Regions from separate parts of the Micromonospora sp. NPDC051006 genome, predicted to be linked through region 1. Evidence: predicted binding sites of a transcription regulator. Region 1 holds the regulator's gene; each other region holds the start of a gene.

The links. Region 1 encodes HrcA, which represses chaperone genes, less so after heat shock. Its sites were predicted from a motif close to GGTTNGCACNCTCNNNNNGAGNGTGCNAACC; they were not measured.
Positions count from the first base shown of each region.
Region 2: a site for HrcA is predicted at 3,002-3,032, ahead of groES (co-chaperone GroES). Genes of this name have one in related genera too.
Region 3: a site for HrcA is predicted at 3,151-3,181, ahead of groL (chaperonin GroEL). Genes of this name have one in related genera too.

Region 1 is NZ_JBITFP010000026.1:5,965-11,837, reverse strand. Features, by position in the region: gene ACIBBA_RS28520 (serine hydrolase domain-containing protein) at 1-284, opposite strand, end outside; gene ACIBBA_RS28515 (histidine triad nucleotide-binding protein) at 281-640, opposite strand; gene ACIBBA_RS28510 (SDR family oxidoreductase) at 709-1,470, shown strand; gene ACIBBA_RS28505 (16S rRNA (uracil(1498)-N(3))-methyltransferase) at 1,611-2,345, opposite strand; gene dnaJ (molecular chaperone DnaJ) at 2,399-3,544, opposite strand; gene hrcA (heat-inducible transcriptional repressor HrcA) at 3,620-4,642, opposite strand; gene ACIBBA_RS28490 (DUF4870 domain-containing protein) at 4,853-5,491, shown strand; gene hemW (radical SAM family heme chaperone HemW) at 5,529-5,873, opposite strand, start outside.
Region 2 is NZ_JBITFP010000001.1:130,952-136,824, reverse strand. Features, by position in the region: gene ybaK (Cys-tRNA(Pro) deacylase) at 117-596, opposite strand; gene ACIBBA_RS00590 (methyltransferase domain-containing protein) at 607-1,803, opposite strand; gene ACIBBA_RS00585 (DUF397 domain-containing protein) at 1,847-2,038, opposite strand; gene ACIBBA_RS00580 (Scr1 family TA system antitoxin-like transcriptional regulator) at 2,029-2,829, opposite strand; gene groES (co-chaperone GroES) at 3,167-3,481, shown strand; gene groL (chaperonin GroEL) at 3,552-5,198, shown strand; gene ACIBBA_RS00565 (molybdopterin-dependent oxidoreductase) at 5,324-5,873, shown strand, end outside.
Region 3 is NZ_JBITFP010000001.1:460,926-466,798, reverse strand. Features, by position in the region: gene paaN (phenylacetic acid degradation protein PaaN) at 1-468, shown strand, start outside; gene ACIBBA_RS02215 (GNAT family N-acetyltransferase) at 583-1,113, opposite strand; gene ACIBBA_RS02210 (cold-shock protein) at 1,339-1,542, shown strand; gene ACIBBA_RS02205 (hypothetical protein) at 2,117-3,103, shown strand; gene groL (chaperonin GroEL) at 3,379-5,001, shown strand; gene ACIBBA_RS02195 (hypothetical protein) at 5,095-5,340, opposite strand; gene ACIBBA_RS02190 (GNAT family N-acetyltransferase) at 5,431-5,873, opposite strand, start outside.

The sequences.
Region 1 (5,873 bases):
TCGCCGTGCGCCGGCAGGTCGAGATGCCGGCCCACCGGGTCGTCCAGGTCGAGCAGGCCGTCGTCGCGGCACTGCAGGGTCAGCACGGCGGTGAAGGTCTTGGTGACCGAGCCGATCCGGAACTGCGTCGCCGGGCCGAGGGCGGTGTCGTTGCCGGTGCCGCCGACCGCGCAGCTCCACAGCGGCCGGTCGGCCCGGTGCAGCGCGGCCGAGACCGCCGGAATCCGGGCCTGCGCCTGCACCTGGCGCACCATCCGGTCCAGTCGGTCCGCCACCTCGCTCACCCGAGGTCCCGGGCCAGCATCGGGCCCAGCGGCGCGCCACCGAGCAGGTGGGCGTGCGCGTGGAAGACCTCCTGGCCGCCGTACGCCCCGGTGTTGAACATCAGCCGGAAACCGTCGCCGAGCAGGCCCTCGTCGTCGGCCACCGCGGCGGCCGTGGCCAGCACCTCGCCGGCGAGCCCCGGGTCGCCCTGGGCGAGCGTGGCGACGTCGGCGTAGTGCTCCTTCGGGATGACCAGCACGTGCACCGGCGCCTTCGGGCCGATGTCGCGGAAGGCGAGGGTGGTGGGGGTTTCCCGGACGACGGTGGCCGGGATCTCCCCGGCGACGATTCGGCAGAACAGGCAGTCGCTTCCCATCGGGGCATGCTAAGCGCTGCACCGGGGCCGGATGGGCGAGGCCGGGCCGCTGCGGCATGATGGCCCGCGTGACTTCACGGGCGGTACTGGTGACGGGAGGCTCGCGCGGCATCGGGCGGGCCGTGGTCCAGGCCTTCGCGGCCGGCGGCGACCGGGTGGCGATCCACCACCGGGACTCGGCGGACCTCGCCGAGGAGCTGCGCGCGCAACTGCCCGGCGACGGGCACGTGGTCCTGCGGGCCGATCTCGCCGACCCGGAGGCGGTCCGCACGATGGTCGACCGGGCCGCCGAGCTGCTCGGCGGGCTGGACGTGCTGGTCAACAACGCCGGCATGTTCGGGCCGGCCGACCCGCCGCACCCGGTCTTCGAGAGCTCCTACGAGCAGTGGCGGCAGCGCTGGCGGGAGGTGCTCGACACCAACCTCTTCGGCGCGGCCAACGCGACCTGGTGCGCCGCCCAGCACATGCGCGAGCGCGGCGGCCGGATCGTCAACGTCTCCTCCCGTGGCGCGTTCCGCGGCGAGCCGGGAAACCCGGCGTACGGGGCGAGCAAGGCCGGGTTGAACGCGCTCGGCCAGTCGTTGGCGGTGGCGCTGGCCCCGTACGGCATCGCGGTGGCCACGGTCGCGCCCGGCTTCGTGGCGACCGACATGACCAACGAGCACCTGAAGGCCGAGCGGGGCGCGGCCGTACGGGCGCAGAGCCCGTTCAACCGGGTGGCCCGCCCCGAGGAGATCGCCGCCGCGGTGCACTGGCTCGCCTCCCCCGAAGCGGAGTGGGCCTCCGGCACCATCGTCGACCTGAACGGCGCCTCCTACCTCCGCACCTAACCCCCCCAACCCCCACCCCGCCGATCATGCACTTGTGGTGCCCGGTAACTGGCGTTACGCCCCTTTGGTGAGGCACCACAACTGCATGATCGCCGAGGGCGGGCCGGGGGTGCGGGGGGCGGGGGGCGGAGGGCCGGGGGTTACCAGCGGAGCAGGCGGGTGGCGAGCACGCTGAGGGCGGCCACGCCGGCGGTGGAGGTGCGCAGCACCGACTCGCCGAGGCGGACCGGGCGGGCGCCGGCCTCGGCGAAGGCGTCCAGCTCGGCCGGGGCGACGCCGCCCTCGGGGCCGACCACCAGCACGATCTCGCCGGCGTCCGGCAGCTCGGCGGTGGTGAGGCGCCCGTCGGCCTCCTCGTGCAGCACGAACGCGGCGGCGGCTCCGGCGATCCGGCGGGCCACCTGGGCGGTCGACTCGTCCGGGGCGCCGGCCACCACCGGAAGCCAGGGCCGGCGGGCCTGCTTGGCGGCCTCGCGGGAGGTCGCGACCCACTTCTCCCGGGCCCGTACGCCCCGGTCGCCGCGCCACTGGGCCACCGAGCGGGACGCCGCCCAGGGCACGATCTCGTCCACCCCGACCTCGGTCATCGCCTGCACGGCCAGCTCGCCCCGGTCGCCCTTGGCGATGCCCTGCACCACCACCAGCCGTGGAACGGCCGCGTCTGCGTACCCCCGGGAGGTGACGTCGAGTTCCAGGCTGCCCCGGCCGACGGCGGTGACCACGGCGGTCGCCGTGCCACCCCGGCCGTCGGCGAGCAGCAGCTCCTCGCCCACCCGCAGTCGTTGCACGGTGGCCGCGTGGTGCCCCTCGGGCCCGCCGAGGGTCAGCGAGTCGGCGGCGGGCAGCGGATCGACCAGGAAGAGCGGCGCGGACACGATCAACAGGCTAGCCGCCCCGGACCGGCCAGGGCGGCTGACCCGGCTACGACTCAGGCGTGACCGTTGAACGCGTCCCGCATCCGGGAGAAGAAGCCGCCCTGCTTGGTCAGCTCGGCGACCTCCTCGCCCCGGGTCTTGGCGAAGTCGCGCAGCATCTTCTCCTGGTCGGCGTCGAGCTTGGTGGGGGTACGCACGTCGAGGTGCACGTAGAGGTCGCCCCGGCCGGTGCCGCGCAGGTGTGGCACCCCGCGGGCGCGCAGCCGCAGCGTGCTGCCCGGCTGGGTGCCGGACTTGACGTCGACCGTCTCCTCGCTGTCCAGCGTCTTGATGGTCAGCCGGGTGCCGAGGGCCGCCGCCGTCATCGGCACGGTGACCCGGCAGTGCAGGTCGTCGCCCTTGCGCGAGTAGACGTCGTGCGGCCGCTCGTGGATCTCGACGTAGAGGTCGCCGGCGGTGCCGCCGCCGGGGCCGACCTCGCCCTGCTGGGCCAGCCGGATCCGCATGCCGTCCTCGACCCCGGCCGGGATCTTGACGGTCAGCGAGCGGCGGGTGCGTACCCGCCCGTCACCGGCGCAGGTCGGGCAGGGGTGCGGGATGGTGGTGCCGTAGCCCTGGCAGACGGTGCACGGCCGGGCGGAGACCACCTGGCCGAGGAAGGTGCGCTGCACGGACTGCACCTCACCGCGACCACCGCAGGCCTCACAGGTGGCCAGGTGGGTGCCGGCGGCGGTGCCGGCGCCGGAGCAGGTGGTGCAGAGCACGGCGGTGTCGACGGTGATCGGCGCCTCGACGCCGAAAGCGGTCTCGTGCAGGTCGAGTTCCAGCCGCAGGATCGCGTCGGCGCCCGGCCGGGTGCGCGGCCGCGGCCCACGGGCGCCGCCCGCGGCCCCGCCGAAGAACGCGTCCATGATGTCCTGGAACCCGACGAACGGGCCGGCCCCGCCGGGGCCACCCGGGCCGCCGGCGCCTCCGCCGCCCGGGGCGAGCGGGTCACCGCCCAGGTCGACGATCTGCCGTTTCCGGTCGTCCGAGAGGACCTCGTACGCGGCGTTGATGTCCTTGAACTTCTCCTGAGCCTCCGGATCCGGATTGACGTCCGGGTGGAACTGGCGCGCCAGCTTGCGGTAGGCGCGCTTGATCTCGTCGTCGGAGGCTTCCCGGCTCACACCGAGAATGCCGTAGTAGTCCCTGGCCACTGCGTTCCGTGTCCTCATGTTCGTCTCGCGTTGCGTTGCGCCGCGGCCGGAGCCGGCCGTCGGCGCCCTGACTGGTCAGTTCTGGGCCAGCAGCTCGCCCACGTAGCGTGCCACGGCGCGCACCGTGGCGATGGTCCCGGGGTAGTCCATCCGGGTGGGCCCCAGCACCCCCAGGCCGCCCACGATGGTGGCGCCCGGGCCGTAGCCGGTGCTGACCACCGAGGCGGCGCGGAGGTTGTCGAACTCGTTCTCGTCGCCGATCAACACCCGGGTCGTGCTCGGCTCCGTCTCGCCGATGAGCTTGAGCAGCACGACCTCCTCCTCCAGCGCCTCGAGGATCGGCCGCAGCGAGCCCTGGAAGTCGAGCAGGCCGCCCCGGGTCAGGTTGGCGGTGCCGGCCAGCGCAAGCCGCTCCTCGTGCCGCTCGACCAGCGTCTCCAGCAGCACGGTGGAGAGGGTGGTCATCGCCGGGCGCAGCTCGGTCGGCACCTCGTCGACCAGCGCCTGCACCAGCGGCGGCGTGTCGGAGAGCCGGGTGCCGGCCAGCTTCTCGTTGACCAACCGGCGCAGATCGGTGACGTCGTCGGCGGGGATCGGCGCGGGCATCTCCACCAGCCGCTGCTCGACCCGCCCGGTGTCGGCGATCATGACCAGCATCAGCCGGGTGGTGGAGATCGGCACCAGTTCCAGGTGCCGGACCGACGACCGGGCCAGGCTCGGATACTGCACGACGGCGACCTGCCGGGTCAGCTGGGCCAGCAGCCGAACCGTGCGGTGCACCACGTCGTCGAGGTCGACCGCGCCGACCAGGAAGCGCTCGATCGCCCGGCGCTCGGCCGGGCTGAGCGGCTTGACCCGGGACAGCCGGTCGACGAAGAGCCGGTAGCCGCGGTCGGTGGGCACCCGGCCGGCGCTGGTGTGCGGCTGCCGGATGTAGCCCTCTTCCTCGAGCACGGCCATGTCGTTGCGGACCGTCGCGGGCGAGACCCCGAGCTGGTGTCGCTCGACCAGCGCGCGGCTGCCGACCGGCTCCTGCGTGGCGACGTAGTCCTCGACGATGGCGCGGAGCACGGCGAGCTTGCGGTCGTCGAGACCCATTCCCCCCACCTCCTACGCGCCTCGGCCGGCGGCACTGGGCACCGCCGGCGGCTCTCCTGGCACTCGACTGTAACGAGTGCCAGTCTACGTCGGCAGGCCCGCCAGCGCGATGATCAACGACGGACCGCGGGTGCGGCCCTGCCCACGTCCCGCCGATCCGGACGACAACGCTCTGGTGCGGCGTTGCCGGCTGCCCCTACCGTGACGTCCATGACTGAACCACCTCGCCCTCCCGGCGCCGGGGAGCCCGGCGGCAACCCGCCGGAGCCGAACCCGCCGTATGCAGCTCCGGGCCCGTCCGCAGCGGACGAGCCGCCCACCGCACCACTGTCCGGGGCCCCGGGCCCGGGCGGCTATCCCCCGCCCGATGGCTATCCGCCACCCGGCGGTGACCTGCCACCGTCAGGCGGCTACCCACTCCCAGGTGGGCCCCAGGGCGGCTACCCGCCGCCGGGCGTCGGCTATCCGACCGGCGGGGCCTACGGGGCTCCCGGCGGCGGCTTCGCCAACAACGAGGACAAGACCTGGGCGCTCGTCGCGCACTTCGGCGGGGCGGCCGGGATGTTCCTCAGCGGCGGCGTGCTCGGCTGGATCGCCCCGCTGGTGGCGATGCTGGCCCGGGGCAACCAGTCCCCGACGGTCCGGGCGCACGCCGTGGCGGCGCTCAACTTCCAGCTGATCTGGTCGATCGTCGGCCTGATCGGCTGGGTGCTCTCCTGCATCCTCATCGGCTTCATCGGCGTCGCCGCGGCGGTCATCCTCGGCACGGTCTTCGGCATCCTCGCCGGGATCAAGGCCAACGAGGGCCAGCTCTACCGCTACCCGATGTCGGCGAGCTTCATCAAGTGATCCCGGCCGGCCGCTCCCCCGGCCGGTCGGGCACCGCTCACGGCAGCAGGTCGCGGACGACGGCGTCGGCCAGCAGCCGGCCCCGCAGGGTGAGCACGGCCCGACCGGCCGCGTATGGTCCGGCGTCCAGCAGGCCGTCGGCCAGTGCCCGCGCGGCGGCGGCCCGGCCGGCGGCGTCCAGCACGTCCAGCGGCAGTCCGGAGGCGAGCCGCAGCCGCAGCATGACGTCCTCCATGTGCGCCTCGTCGGAGGTGAGCACCTCCCGGGCCAGGCCGGGGGACGTCCCGGCGGCGAGCCGCTGGGCGTACGCCGTGGGGTGCTTCACGTTCCACCAGCGCACTCCGCCGACGTGGCTGTGCGCTCCCGGCCCGAGCCCCCACCA
Region 2 (5,873 bases), on a different contig from region 1:
CGTAGGAAAGCGCCATTCGCACACGTGGTGGCGTGTGATGACAGGCGTTACGGGCTCGCGTGACGAAGGGGCCGCAGCACATTCCACAGTGGAGGCCGGACGGTGCGGCAGGAGAGTCAGCGAGCGGCGAGCGGGGCGGTCTGCGCGCCGGTCAGCGTGACCAGATCGGCCGGGGCGAGTTCGAGCTGGAGGCCGCGCCGGCCCGCCGAGACGTAGATGGTCGGAAAGTCCAGCGCCGAGGCGTCCAGCACGGTGGGCAGCCGCTTGCGCTGCCCGAGCGGGCTGATCCCGCCCCGCACGTAGCCGGTGGTCCGCTCGGCGACCACCCGGTCGGCGAGCGCCGCCCGCTTGCCGCCGACGGCGGCGGCCAGCGCCTTGAGGTCGAGTTCCCCGGTGACCGGCACTACCGCCACGGTGAGCCCGCCGTCGACCTCGGTGACCAGCGACTTGAACACCCGCTCCGGCGGTACGCCGAGCGCCGCCGCGACCAGCGCGCCGTAGTTCGGCGCGTCCGGGCTCACGTCGTACGGATGGGTGCTGTGCGCGATCTTCCGCTTCGTCAGCAGTGCCGTCGCCGGCGTGCCCTGTCCCGCCACGGTCGACAACCTAGTCCCCGGCCGGCTGGCACACCAGCACGGTGGGCGCGCCGGCGACCCGGGTGAGCACCAGGCTGGCGGCCGCGGCGCCGGCCAGCCGCAGGTCCCGCCGGAGCTGTTCCGGGGTGAGCGCCGAGCCCCGCTTGAGGATCTCCACCCGGCCCACGCCGCGCTCGCGGAGCAGGGCGCGCAGCCGCTTCAGCGAGAACGGCAGCACGTCGGTGATCGCCAGGCAGCGGGTGAACGGGCTGCGCGCCGGGGTGTCCGCGTAGAGGTAGGCGATGGTCGGGTCGGCCAGGGTCGCGCCGAGCCGGTCGGCCAGCTCGGCGACCAGGTGGGCCCGGATCACGGCCCCGTCCGGGTCGTGCAGATATCCCCGGACCGGCCCGACGGCCGCCTCCTCGGTGCCCGAGCCCGTGAGCTGGTCGGCGTCGCCCGGGTGGGCCTCGCGCAGGACCGTGGCCCGGCGGGGGACCTCGGCCAGTCGGCCGCACCAGAGCGCCGCCTCGACCAGGTCACCGTCGACGGTGACCCACTCGGCCTCGGCGCCGGCCGGGATGAGCCCGTGGTCGAGCCCGGGCGCCACCTTCACCACCGTCCGCGGCACCCGCTCGGCCAGCTCGGTCACGAAGTCCCACGGGGGTGAGTAGGCCTTCGGGTCGAAGATCCGCCGGCCGGTGCCGGTGGCGCGCCGGGCCGGGTCGCAGAAGACCGCGTCCACCCGGGTCACGTCGAACGCGGTCGCGTCGCCGCACTCCACGCTGACCAACTCGGCCAGCCCGGCCGCCTCGGCGTTGGCGGCGGCCATCGCGGCGGTCAGCGGGTCGGCCTCCACCGCGTACACCCGGATGCCGGCGCGGGCGGCGGCGAGCGCGTCCGCGCCCAGGCCGCTGCCCAGGTCGGCCAGCGTGCGCACGCCGGCCGCCCGCAGTCGCGCGGCGCGCCGTGCCGCGACCGGGCCTCGGGTCGCCTGCTCCAGCCCGGCCCGGGTGAGGAACATCCCGGCCGCCGCCGGACCGAACTTGCCGGCCGCCCGGCGGCGCAGCTCGGCCTGGGTCAGGGCCGCCGCGGCCAGACCGGCCGGCACGCCGGCCGACCGCAGGGCGGATGCCGCGGCCAGCGGGTCGCCGCCGGCCACCCGGGCCGCCGCGTCGAGCGCGGCCGCCCCCTCGGCGGTACGCAGGGCGGCGAGCTGTTCCAGGTCCACGCGCACATTGTCCGGGCCGTGCCGGACGGGCCGGACGGTGGTGTCAGTGCGAGGTCGGGGTGGCGGCGACGAAGGCCCGCCAACTGGCCGGCGGGAAGGTGAGCGCCGGCCCGGCCGGGTCCTTGCTGTCGCGGACGGCGACCACGCCGGGCAGGTTGTCGGCGACCTCGACGCAGGCGCCGCCGTTACTGTTGCTGCGAGAGGACTTGCGCCAGGTTGCGTGGGTCAGGTCCATGTCTGCACCACTTCCTCGATCAGCCGGGCGGACTGCCGGCATGGCAGCGCCTCACCGGTCACAGTCTCCCAGCGCCGCTCCAGCGCGGCAGCGTCGTTCGGGCTGTCCACGGTCTGCCCCCGGAGCTGGTTGTCCAGGTGGGCCAGCTCGGCGACGCTGCCGAGCCGGGCGAGGACGAACGGGCCGTTGAGCCCGACATACCAGGGGGCGTCGGCCGGCACCACCCGGACCTGCACGTTCGGTGCGCTGCCCACGGCGAGCAGGTGCTGGAGCTGCTCGCGCATGGTTTCCCGATCGCCGAGTTGCCGGCGCAGCGTGTGCTCCTCCAGCACCGCGACGAAGTGCGGGCGCGGGTCGCCGGTCAGCATGGCCTGCCGGGCGAGCCGGGCCACCACCCGCGTCTCCACCTCCTCGGCGGTCAGTTCACCGCCCACGCCGAGCATCGCCCGCGCGTACCCCTCGGTCTGGAGCAGGCCGGGGATCACCGTCGGGTCGTACCAGCGCAGCGCCGCCGCCTCCCGTTCGTTCTCCTCCCACGGGCGGAACCAGGCGGGCGCGGCGTGGAAGCGGATCAGCTCCAACATGCCGACGAAGAGGCCCCCGGTGTCCAGGGTTGAGTCGATGCGGGCGAGGTAGTCCGGCTTGACCGGGCTCTGCCCCGTCTCGACCGCGCTCACGTACGACGACGAGTAGTTGACCCGCCTGCCCAGCTCCTCCTGGCTGAGCCCGCGTGCCTGGCGTGCCCGGCGCAACTGTTCGTGCAGGAACGTCAGGGTCGGTATCCGGGACACTCGGCTCCCCCTCCTCGGCATCCGGTGCGGGCTGTGCGGAGAGTAGAGAGCCGGTCACCGGGGGGCGAGACGTCTCCGGCGTGTTGCGCGAACCTGTGGCGGAGCTGTGGCGACACGAGGGGCGGTGCGTTGGCACTCTCCTTGACGGAGTGCTAGCCACGGAATAACCTGCGATTAGCACTCTCACCCCGAGGGTGCCAGCTTCCGGGCCACTCGGCCCGGGCGCTGAACGCCAGGCGGACCGGCACCCGCGACGACGGCCCCGCCCGGTGGCATGTGGCAGATGACGCTGGTCGGCTCAGGCCGGCCGGCACAGAAACCAGTACCCCAGGAGGGTATGCCCGTGACTACCGCGACCAAGGTTGCGATCAAGCCGCTCGAGGACCGCATCGTGGTCCAGGCGAACGAGGCTGAGACCACCACGGCGTCGGGCATCGTGATCCCCGACACCGCCAAGGAGAAGCCGCAGGAGGGCACCGTCCTCGCTGTGGGCCCGGGGCGCGTCGACGACAACGGCAACCGGGTTCCGGTTGACGTCAAGGTCGGCGACACCGTCCTCTACTCGAAGTACGGCGGCACCGAGGTCAAGTACGCCGGCGAGGAGTACCTGGTGCTCTCCGCCCGCGACGTCCTCGCGGTCATCGAGAAGTAAGCAACCGATCAGTGTCGTTGCCCCGGTCCGGCTCGCCGGGCCGGGGCAACGGCGCTTCGAAGGGACATTCATGGCGAAGATCCTGAGCTTCTCGGACGACGCCCGGCACCAGCTGGAGCACGGTGTCAACGCCCTCGCGGACGCGGTCAAGGTCACCCTCGGACCGCGCGGGCGCAACGTCGTCCTGGACAAGAAATTCGGTGCGCCGACGATCACCAACGATGGTGTGACCATCGCCAAGGAGATCGAGCTCACCAACCCCTACGAGAACCTCGGCGCGCAGCTGGTCAAGGAGGTGGCGACGAAGACCAACGACGTCGCCGGCGACGGGACCACGACCGCGACCGTGCTGGCCCAGGCGATGGTCCGTGAGGGCCTGCGCAACGTGACCGCCGGGGCCAACCCGGCCGGCCTCAAGCGGGGCATCGACGCGGCGGCCGCCAAGGTCTCCGAGGCGCTGCTCGGCCGGGCCGTCGAGGTCGCCGACAAGGAGTCGATCGCGCACGTGGCGACGATCTCCGCGCAGGATTCCACCATCGGTGAGCTGATCGCCGAGGCGATGGAGCGGGTCGGCCGCGACGGTGTCATCACCGTCGAGGAGGGCTCCACCCTCACCACCGAGCTGGACGTGACCGAGGGTCTCCAGTTCGACAAGGGCTTCATCTCGCCGAACTTCGTCACCGACGTGGAGGGGCAGGAGTCCGTCCTCGAGGACGCGTACATCCTGATCACCACGCAGAAGATCTCGGCGATCGAGGAGCTGCTGCCGCTGCTGGAGAAGGTCCTCCAGAACAGCAAGCCGCTGCTGATCATCGCCGAGGACGTGGAGGGCCAGGCGCTCTCCACCCTGGTGGTCAACTCGATCCGTAAGACCGTCAAGGTCTGCGCGGTCAAGGCCCCGGGCTTCGGCGACCGGCGCAAGGCGATGCTCCAGGACATCGCGATCTCCACCGGCGCCGAGCTGGTCGCCCCGGAGCTGGGCTACAAGCTCGACCAGGTCGGCCTGGAGGTGCTCGGCACCGCCCGGCGCATCGTGGTCGACAAGGAGAACACCACGATCGTCGACGGCGGCGGCCAGAGCGCCGACGTCGCCGACCGGGTGGCCCAGATCCGCAAGGAGATCGAGGCCTCCGACTCCGAGTGGGACCGGGAGAAGCTGGCCGAGCGGCTGGCGAAGCTCTCCGGCGGCATCGCGGTCATCAAGGCGGGCGCGGCGACCGAGGTCGAGATGAAGGAGCGCAAGCACCGCATCGAGGACGCGATCGCCGCGACCAAGGCCGCGGTCGAGGAGGGCACCGTCCCGGGTGGCGGCGCCGCCCTGGCGCAGATCCTGCCGGTGCTCGACGACGACCTCGGCTTCACCGGGGACGAGAAGGTCGGTGTCTCGATCGTGCGCAAGGCGCTGGTCGAGCCGCTGCGCTGGATCGCCCAGAACGCCGGCCACGACGGCTACGTGGTGGTGCAGAAGGTCGCCGGCAAGGAGTGGGGCAACGGCCTCGACGCCGCCGCCGGCGAGTACGTCGACCTGGTCAAGTCCGGCATCCTGGACCCGGTGAAGGTGACCCGCAACGCGGTCACCAACGCCGCTTCCATCGCCGGCCTGCTGCTCACCACCGAGAGCCTCGTGGTGGAGAAGCCGGCCGAGCCGGAGCCGGCCGCCGCCGGTGGCCACGGCCACTCGCACGGCCACGGTCACCAGCACGGCCCGGGCTTCTGACCCACGTCGTACGCCCGGTCGGGGCACACCGTCACTCGGCGGTGTGCCCCGACGCGTTCGTGCCGGTGGTTACCGAACGCTGACGTCCCTACCGGCCGGCCCGCTCGATCGGAAACACTGGGCCGATGAGCACCACCACCCCTCGGTTCGCCGCCCTGGCCGGGATCACCGCCGCCGCCGTGGCGATCGGCGTCGCCGAACTCGTCGCCGTCCTCACCGGCCCCCGATCGGCGCCGCTGGTCGCGGTCGGAGGCGTGGTGGTCGACACCGTGCCGGAGCCACTCAAGCAGTTCGCGATCGACCTCTTCGGCCGGTACGACAAGCTCGCCCTGCTGACCGGGACGGCGCTGCTGCTGGCCGCCTTCGCCGCGCTGCTCGGCGTGCTCTCGCTACGTCGGCTCGCCGTCGGTCTCGCCGGGATCGCCGGCTTCGCCGCCCTCGGCGTCGCCGCCGCCCTCACCCGGGTCGACGCGGACGCCGCCGACGCGCTGCCCTCGCTGCTCGGCGCCGCGCTCGGGGCGATCGTGCTGTGGGCCTTCATCGCCGGCCCGCTGGAGATGGACCCGTGGCCCTGGACCCCGCCCACGCCCGCCCCGGCGGTCCCCGCACCGGCGGCGGCCGGGGGCGTCGCGCCACCGCCGGCCGGAGGGGCGCCGCTGGAGGTCACCGATCCGG
Region 3 (5,873 bases), on a different contig from region 1:
CGCCTCGACGAGGTCGCCAAGGTCGGCGAGGCGCTGCTGGAGTCGCGTACGGTCGAGCACCCGGCCTTCGCCGACGCGGTGGTGCGGACGCCGACCATCGTGAAGCTGGCTGCGGACGACACCGCGACCTACGGCCGGGAGTGGTTCGGGCCGATCTCGTTCGCCATCGCCACCGACTCCACCGCGCACAGCGTGGAGATCATGCGCAGGACCGTGGGCGAGAAGGGCGCGCTCACCGCAGGCGTCTACTCCACCGACGAGGCGGTGCTGGACGCGGCCGAGAAGGTGGCGGTCGAGATCGGCGTGCACCTCTCCTGCAACCTGACCGGCGGGGTCTTCGTGAACCAGTCGGCGGCCTTCTCCGACTTCCACGGCAGTGGCGCCAACCCGGCCGCCAACGCCGCGCTCACCGACGGCGCCTACGTGGCGAACCGGTTCCGCATCGTGCAGAGCCGCCGGCACGCCTAGCGTCCCCGGCCCCGCCCGGTCTTGATCATGCTGCGAAGCCGGACGTGGTGGCCTCCCAGGCGGCGCGAGGCCACCACGTCCAGGCGGCGCTGGGGGAAGGTGGGTGTGGCGCCCTCAGGCGGGGCGGCGCATCTGGAGTTCGGTCAGCGCCGGGATGGTCGGGTGCGGCACCCGGACGCCGGTGTCGACGAATCCGAGCCGCTGGTACGCCCGGTAGGCGCGGTCGTTGCCGACCACCACCTCGAGCATCAGCTCCGGCCGGCCGCACTCCCGTGACCAGGCAGCCACCGCGTCGACCAGCTCGGCGAGCAGCCCGTTACCCCGCCAGGTCGGGGTCACGTAGACCGCGTAGATGACAGTCAGCCCGGGTTCGGTCGGGGTGACCGTGCCACCGGCGTGCCCGACCAGGCGGCCGCCCGGGTCGGCGATGAACTGCGCGGTCTCCGAGCCGGCCGAGGTGTACGCGATCCGGGCGGCGTACTCGGCGTGCGGGCGGGCCGCCGCGTCGGCCACGGTCTCCAGGAAGGCCAGCGGAGCGTCGGCGAGCATCTCCAGCCGCAGGGCCCGCATCCGGGCGGCGTCCGCCGGCCGGACCCGGCGGATCTCCGCCTGTCGCGGGCTGGGTCGGGCCGGAGCGGTCATCATGACCGCATACCTACCACAATGATGACGGCCGATGGCCGCGCGGCTGGATATCGGGTGCGATATGCCCCGATTTGTGGTCGTGCGCCGCCGTCACTCCTCGTGTAGCGTGCGATTTCGGTCACCTCTTCAGCGGCCGTCGCCGATCGCGGAAAAGGTGGTCGCCGCGCGCCCGGCCGTGCCCGGCCGCGCGGGTAGGAAACGCCGCGCAGAGTGAGGAAGTGCACCGTGGCACAGGGCACCGTGAAGTGGTTCAACGCCGAAAAGGGCTACGGCTTCATCGCCGTCGACGGCGGGCAGGACGTCTTCGTTCATTTCTCCGCGATCGAGATGGACGGCTACAAGGCGCTCGACGACGGCCAGCGGGTGGAGTTCGAGATCGCCCAGGGACAGAAGGGCCCCCAGGCTGAGCGGGTGCGCGTCGTCGCCTGAGCGGGCGTCGCCTGTCCGGACCATCGGCCGGTGCCGGCCGGGGCTGCGCCACGGGGCCTGACCCTGGAAGATCGTGAACCGTTCCAGCCGTCGCTGAGGAGGGTTCATGTCCGACCAGCCGCCCCCGGCCGCCCCACACCCGGGCCAGCCCGACCCGTCCGGTCCGCACTCGGGCGGCGACAACCCGTCCGGGTCCAGCCCGGGCGAACCCGACCCGGCCACGCCCGCCCCGGGCGCTGACCCGGCCAGGCCCGCCCCGGGCGCTGACCCGGCCAGGCCCGCGCCCGCCCCGGGCGCTGACCCGGCCAGGCCCGCGCCCGCCCCGGGCGCTGACCCGGCCAGGCCCGCGCCCGGTGCCGACCCGGCCATGCCCGCTGGCGCCGGAGCCCCGCCCACCGACGCTCCGGGCGTCCAGCCCGGCTCGGACCCGACCGCGGCGTCCGCCTGGGGCCCGCCGCCGGGCTGGGATCCGGCCGTGCCCACCACCAGTGGCCCGCCGACGGCCGGCTGGGACCCGCGCGTGCCCCCGGCCGCCGGCCCTCCGCCGACCGCGCCGGCCGGCTGGGATCCGCGCGTGCCGCCTCCCTGGGAGGCGCCGCCGGGCGCGCCGCAGGGCTGGGTCTTCCCGCCCACCGGCGGCTACCCGCCCGGCGCCGGGCCGTACGGCGGGCAGCCCTGGTATCCGGGTCCACCGGCCGGGTGGTACCCACCCGGCTTTGATCCGGCGGACCCGCTGGTCACCCCGCCCGGCGTCGGGCTGAGCGGCTGGTTCGACCGGTGCGTGGGGGCGGTGCGGCGCGGCTGGCGACTGCTGCTGCCCATCCTGCTGCTCACCCAGGTGCTGCCGGCCGCGGTGCTGTCGGTGCTCTCCCTCGGGCTGGACCCGACGGCGAAGTGGGAGACGTCCACCGTCGAGGACCCGGCCGCGCTGCCCGACACCTTCTTCACCGACCTGGCCACCATCTTCCTGGTGCTGGTCGGCGGCAGCCTGGTGATCGGGTTGGTGCAGGCCCTGGGCTGGGGCGCCGGGACATGGGTGATCACCCGGCAGGCGGCCGGCGAGCCGGTAGACCTGGCCGCCGCGCTGCGCTACGGCCTGCGCCGGGCGCTCGGGCTCTGGGGCTGGACGCTGCTGATCAGCGTGATCGTCGGCCTGGGCGTCTGCTTCTGCATCCTGCCCGGCATCTACCTCGCCTTCGCGCTGAGCATGGCCGGGCCGGTCTACCTCTTCGAGCGGCACAACCCGATCGGCCGGTCGTTCCGGATGTTCCACGACCGGTTGGGGCTGCTGCTGGGGCGGGTGGCCCTGGTCGTCGCCGTGGTGATCGTCTGCACCGTGGTCGCCAGTGTGATCGAGGGGGTCGGCACCGCCCCGTTCGGCACCGATCCGCTCGCCGCGCCGGGATCCGCGATCGGCGTGGTGGCGGTGATCGCCGTCACCGCGGTGCTGGCCCTCCCCGCCCACCTCGTGCAGCTGGTGGGGCTGTTGGTGACGTACGCCGAGCAGCGGGTCCATGAGCGGCCGGTGAACAGCGCCGGACTGGCCGCGGAGCTCGGCTGATCGCGGCGTTCGTGCTTGCACTCGGCATGGGAGAGTGCTAAACAAGTCATTGGCACTCGCGTACTGTGAGTGCCAAAGGTCGGGGCGGTGGGGCCATGGCCACGCCGGCGGGACAAGCCGCCGGTGGGGCACGTGGCCGGTCGTCGCGGGCTATCCGGCCCGGCCGAGGAGAGCCGTCGTCACCACGGCGACGGCGCCCCAAGGTGCGTACACCAGGCGGCCCATCCGGGACACACACTCGGGTGGCCCGTGAGTGTCCAGGAGGACAACGCCGTATGGCCAAGATGATCGCGTTCGACGAAGAGGCGCGCCGCGGCCTCGAGCGGGGCATGAACCAGCTCGCCGACGCCGTAAAGGTGACCCTCGGCCCCCGGGGCCGCAACGTCGTGCTCGAGAAGAAGTGGGGTGCCCCCACCATCACCAACGATGGTGTGAGCATCGCCAAGGAGATCGAGCTCGAGGACCCGTACGAGAAGATCGGCGCTGAGCTGGTCAAGGAGGTCGCCAAGAAGACCGACGACGTGGCCGGTGACGGCACGACGACGGCGACCGTCCTGGCCCAGGCCCTGGTTCGTGAGGGCCTGCGCAACGTGGCCGCCGGCGCCAACCCGATGGCCCTGAAGCGGGGCATCGAGGCCGCCGTGGCCAGCGTCTCGGAGGAGCTGCTCAAGCTCGCCAAGGACGTGGAGACCAAGGAGCAGATCGCCTCCACCGCCTCCATCTCGGCCGGTGACACCAGCGTCGGCGAGATCATCGCCGAGGCGATGGACAAGGTCGGCAAGGAAGGCGTCATCACCGTCGAGGAGAGCAACACCTTCGGCCTGGAGCTTGAGCTCACCGAGGGTATGCGCTTCGACAAGGGCTACATCTCCGCGTACTTCATGACCGACCCGGAGCGTATGGAGGCCGTCTTCGACGACCCGTACATCCTGATCGTCAACAGCAAGATCTCGTCGGTGAAGGACCTGCTCCCGATCCTGGAGAAGGTCATGCAGTCGGGCAAGCCGCTGCTGATCATCGCCGAGGACCTGGAGGGCGAGGCCCTGGCCACCCTGGTGGTCAACAAGGTCCGTGGCACCTTCAAGTCGGTCGCCGTCAAGGCTCCCGGCTTCGGTGACCGCCGCAAGGCCATGCTCACCGACATCGCCATCCTCACCGGTGGTCAGGTCATCAGCGAGGAGGTCGGCCTCAAGCTCGACGCGGCCGACGTCGACATGCTGGGCCGCGCCCGCAAGGTCGTGGTGACCAAGGACGAGACCACCATCGTCGACGGTGCCGGTGACGCCGAGCAGATCCAGGGCCGGGTGAACCAGATCCGGGCCGAGATCGACAAGAGCGACTCCGACTACGACCGGGAGAAGCTGCAGGAGCGTCTGGCCAAGCTGGCCGGCGGTGTTGCGGTGATCAAGGTCGGCGCGGCCACCGAGGTCGAGCTGAAGGAGCGCAAGCACCGCATCGAGGACGCCGTTCGCAACGCGAAGGCCGCCGTCGAGGAGGGCATCGTCCCGGGTGGTGGCGTCGCGCTGGTGCAGGCCGGCAAGACCGCCTTCGACAAGCTGGACCTGACCGGCGACGAGGCGACCGGCGCGCAGATCGTCAAGATCGCGCTGGACGCCCCGCTGCGGCAGATCGCCGTCAACGCCGGCCTCGAGGGCGGCGTGGTCGTCGAGCGCGTGCGCAACCTGGAGGCGGGCCACGGCCTCAACGCCGCCAACGGTGAGTACGTGGACCTGCTGGCCGCGGGCATCATCGACCCGGCCAAGGTGACCCGCTCGGCGCTGCAGAACGCGTCGTCGATCGCGGCGCTCTTCCTCACCACCGAGGCCGTCGTGGCGGACAAGCCGGAGAAGACCCCGGCCGCCCCGGCTGGTCCGGGTGGCGGGGACATGGACTTCTGAGTCCAGTTCCAACCGGAAACGGGGCGGGCCGCGTCAGCGGTCCGCCCCGTTTCGTCGTCAGGCCGCCAGGTCGGCGGGCGCCGGCAGGCGCGGTCAGGTCGGCAGCGGGCGCTGGTTGCGCCGCTTGTGCGTCCGGTCGTACGGGGCGCGGAGCTGGATCGGCGCGTCCACCATCTCGACCGGCTCCTCCGTCGCGGGGTCGCCGGTGACGCTCATCTCGGCCAGTTGTTCGGCGTCCCCGTAGTCGAGCCGGTCGATCGGCAGATGGCCGGGCAGATCGCCGACCGGGGTCCAGGTGACGGGTGCGACGTCCTCGGTGTGTTCGTCGTCCGTGGTCATTGCTGCCTCCTCTACCGAAACGGTAGGGGGCGTCGATCGACGGATGAGGGCGAATGGCACTATACGGGTCTATATCCTATTCGCCCCGGATCAGTTCCCGATCGTCCGCCGATACAGGAAGAAGACCCGCTCGATCCGCGCACCCGAGCTGCCCGAGTAGAACGGCACCGGCCCCACCCAGCCGATCTGGGCCGATTCCAGCCCCATGTCGTGCTGGTCCCGCAGGCAGCGCCGCAGCAGCACCCCGCCGATCCCCGAGCCCTCAGCCGCCGGGGCGGTGCCCATCGGCCCGAACCAGCTCGGCCGGGACGACCCGTACGCCGCGAAGCCGATCACCTCTCCGTCGCGTTCCGCCAGGTGGCAGCCCGCCCCCGGCCGGCCCACCGACCCGGCCAACTCGCCGTCCCAGGCCCCGCCGAAGGTGGACCGGGCGAACGCGGCCAGCGCCGGCAGGTCCGCCGGCTCCGCGCGGCGCACCGTCACCCCCTGGCCGGCCAACCGTCGCTCCGCGGCCTGCGTCGAGCGCAGCGCCG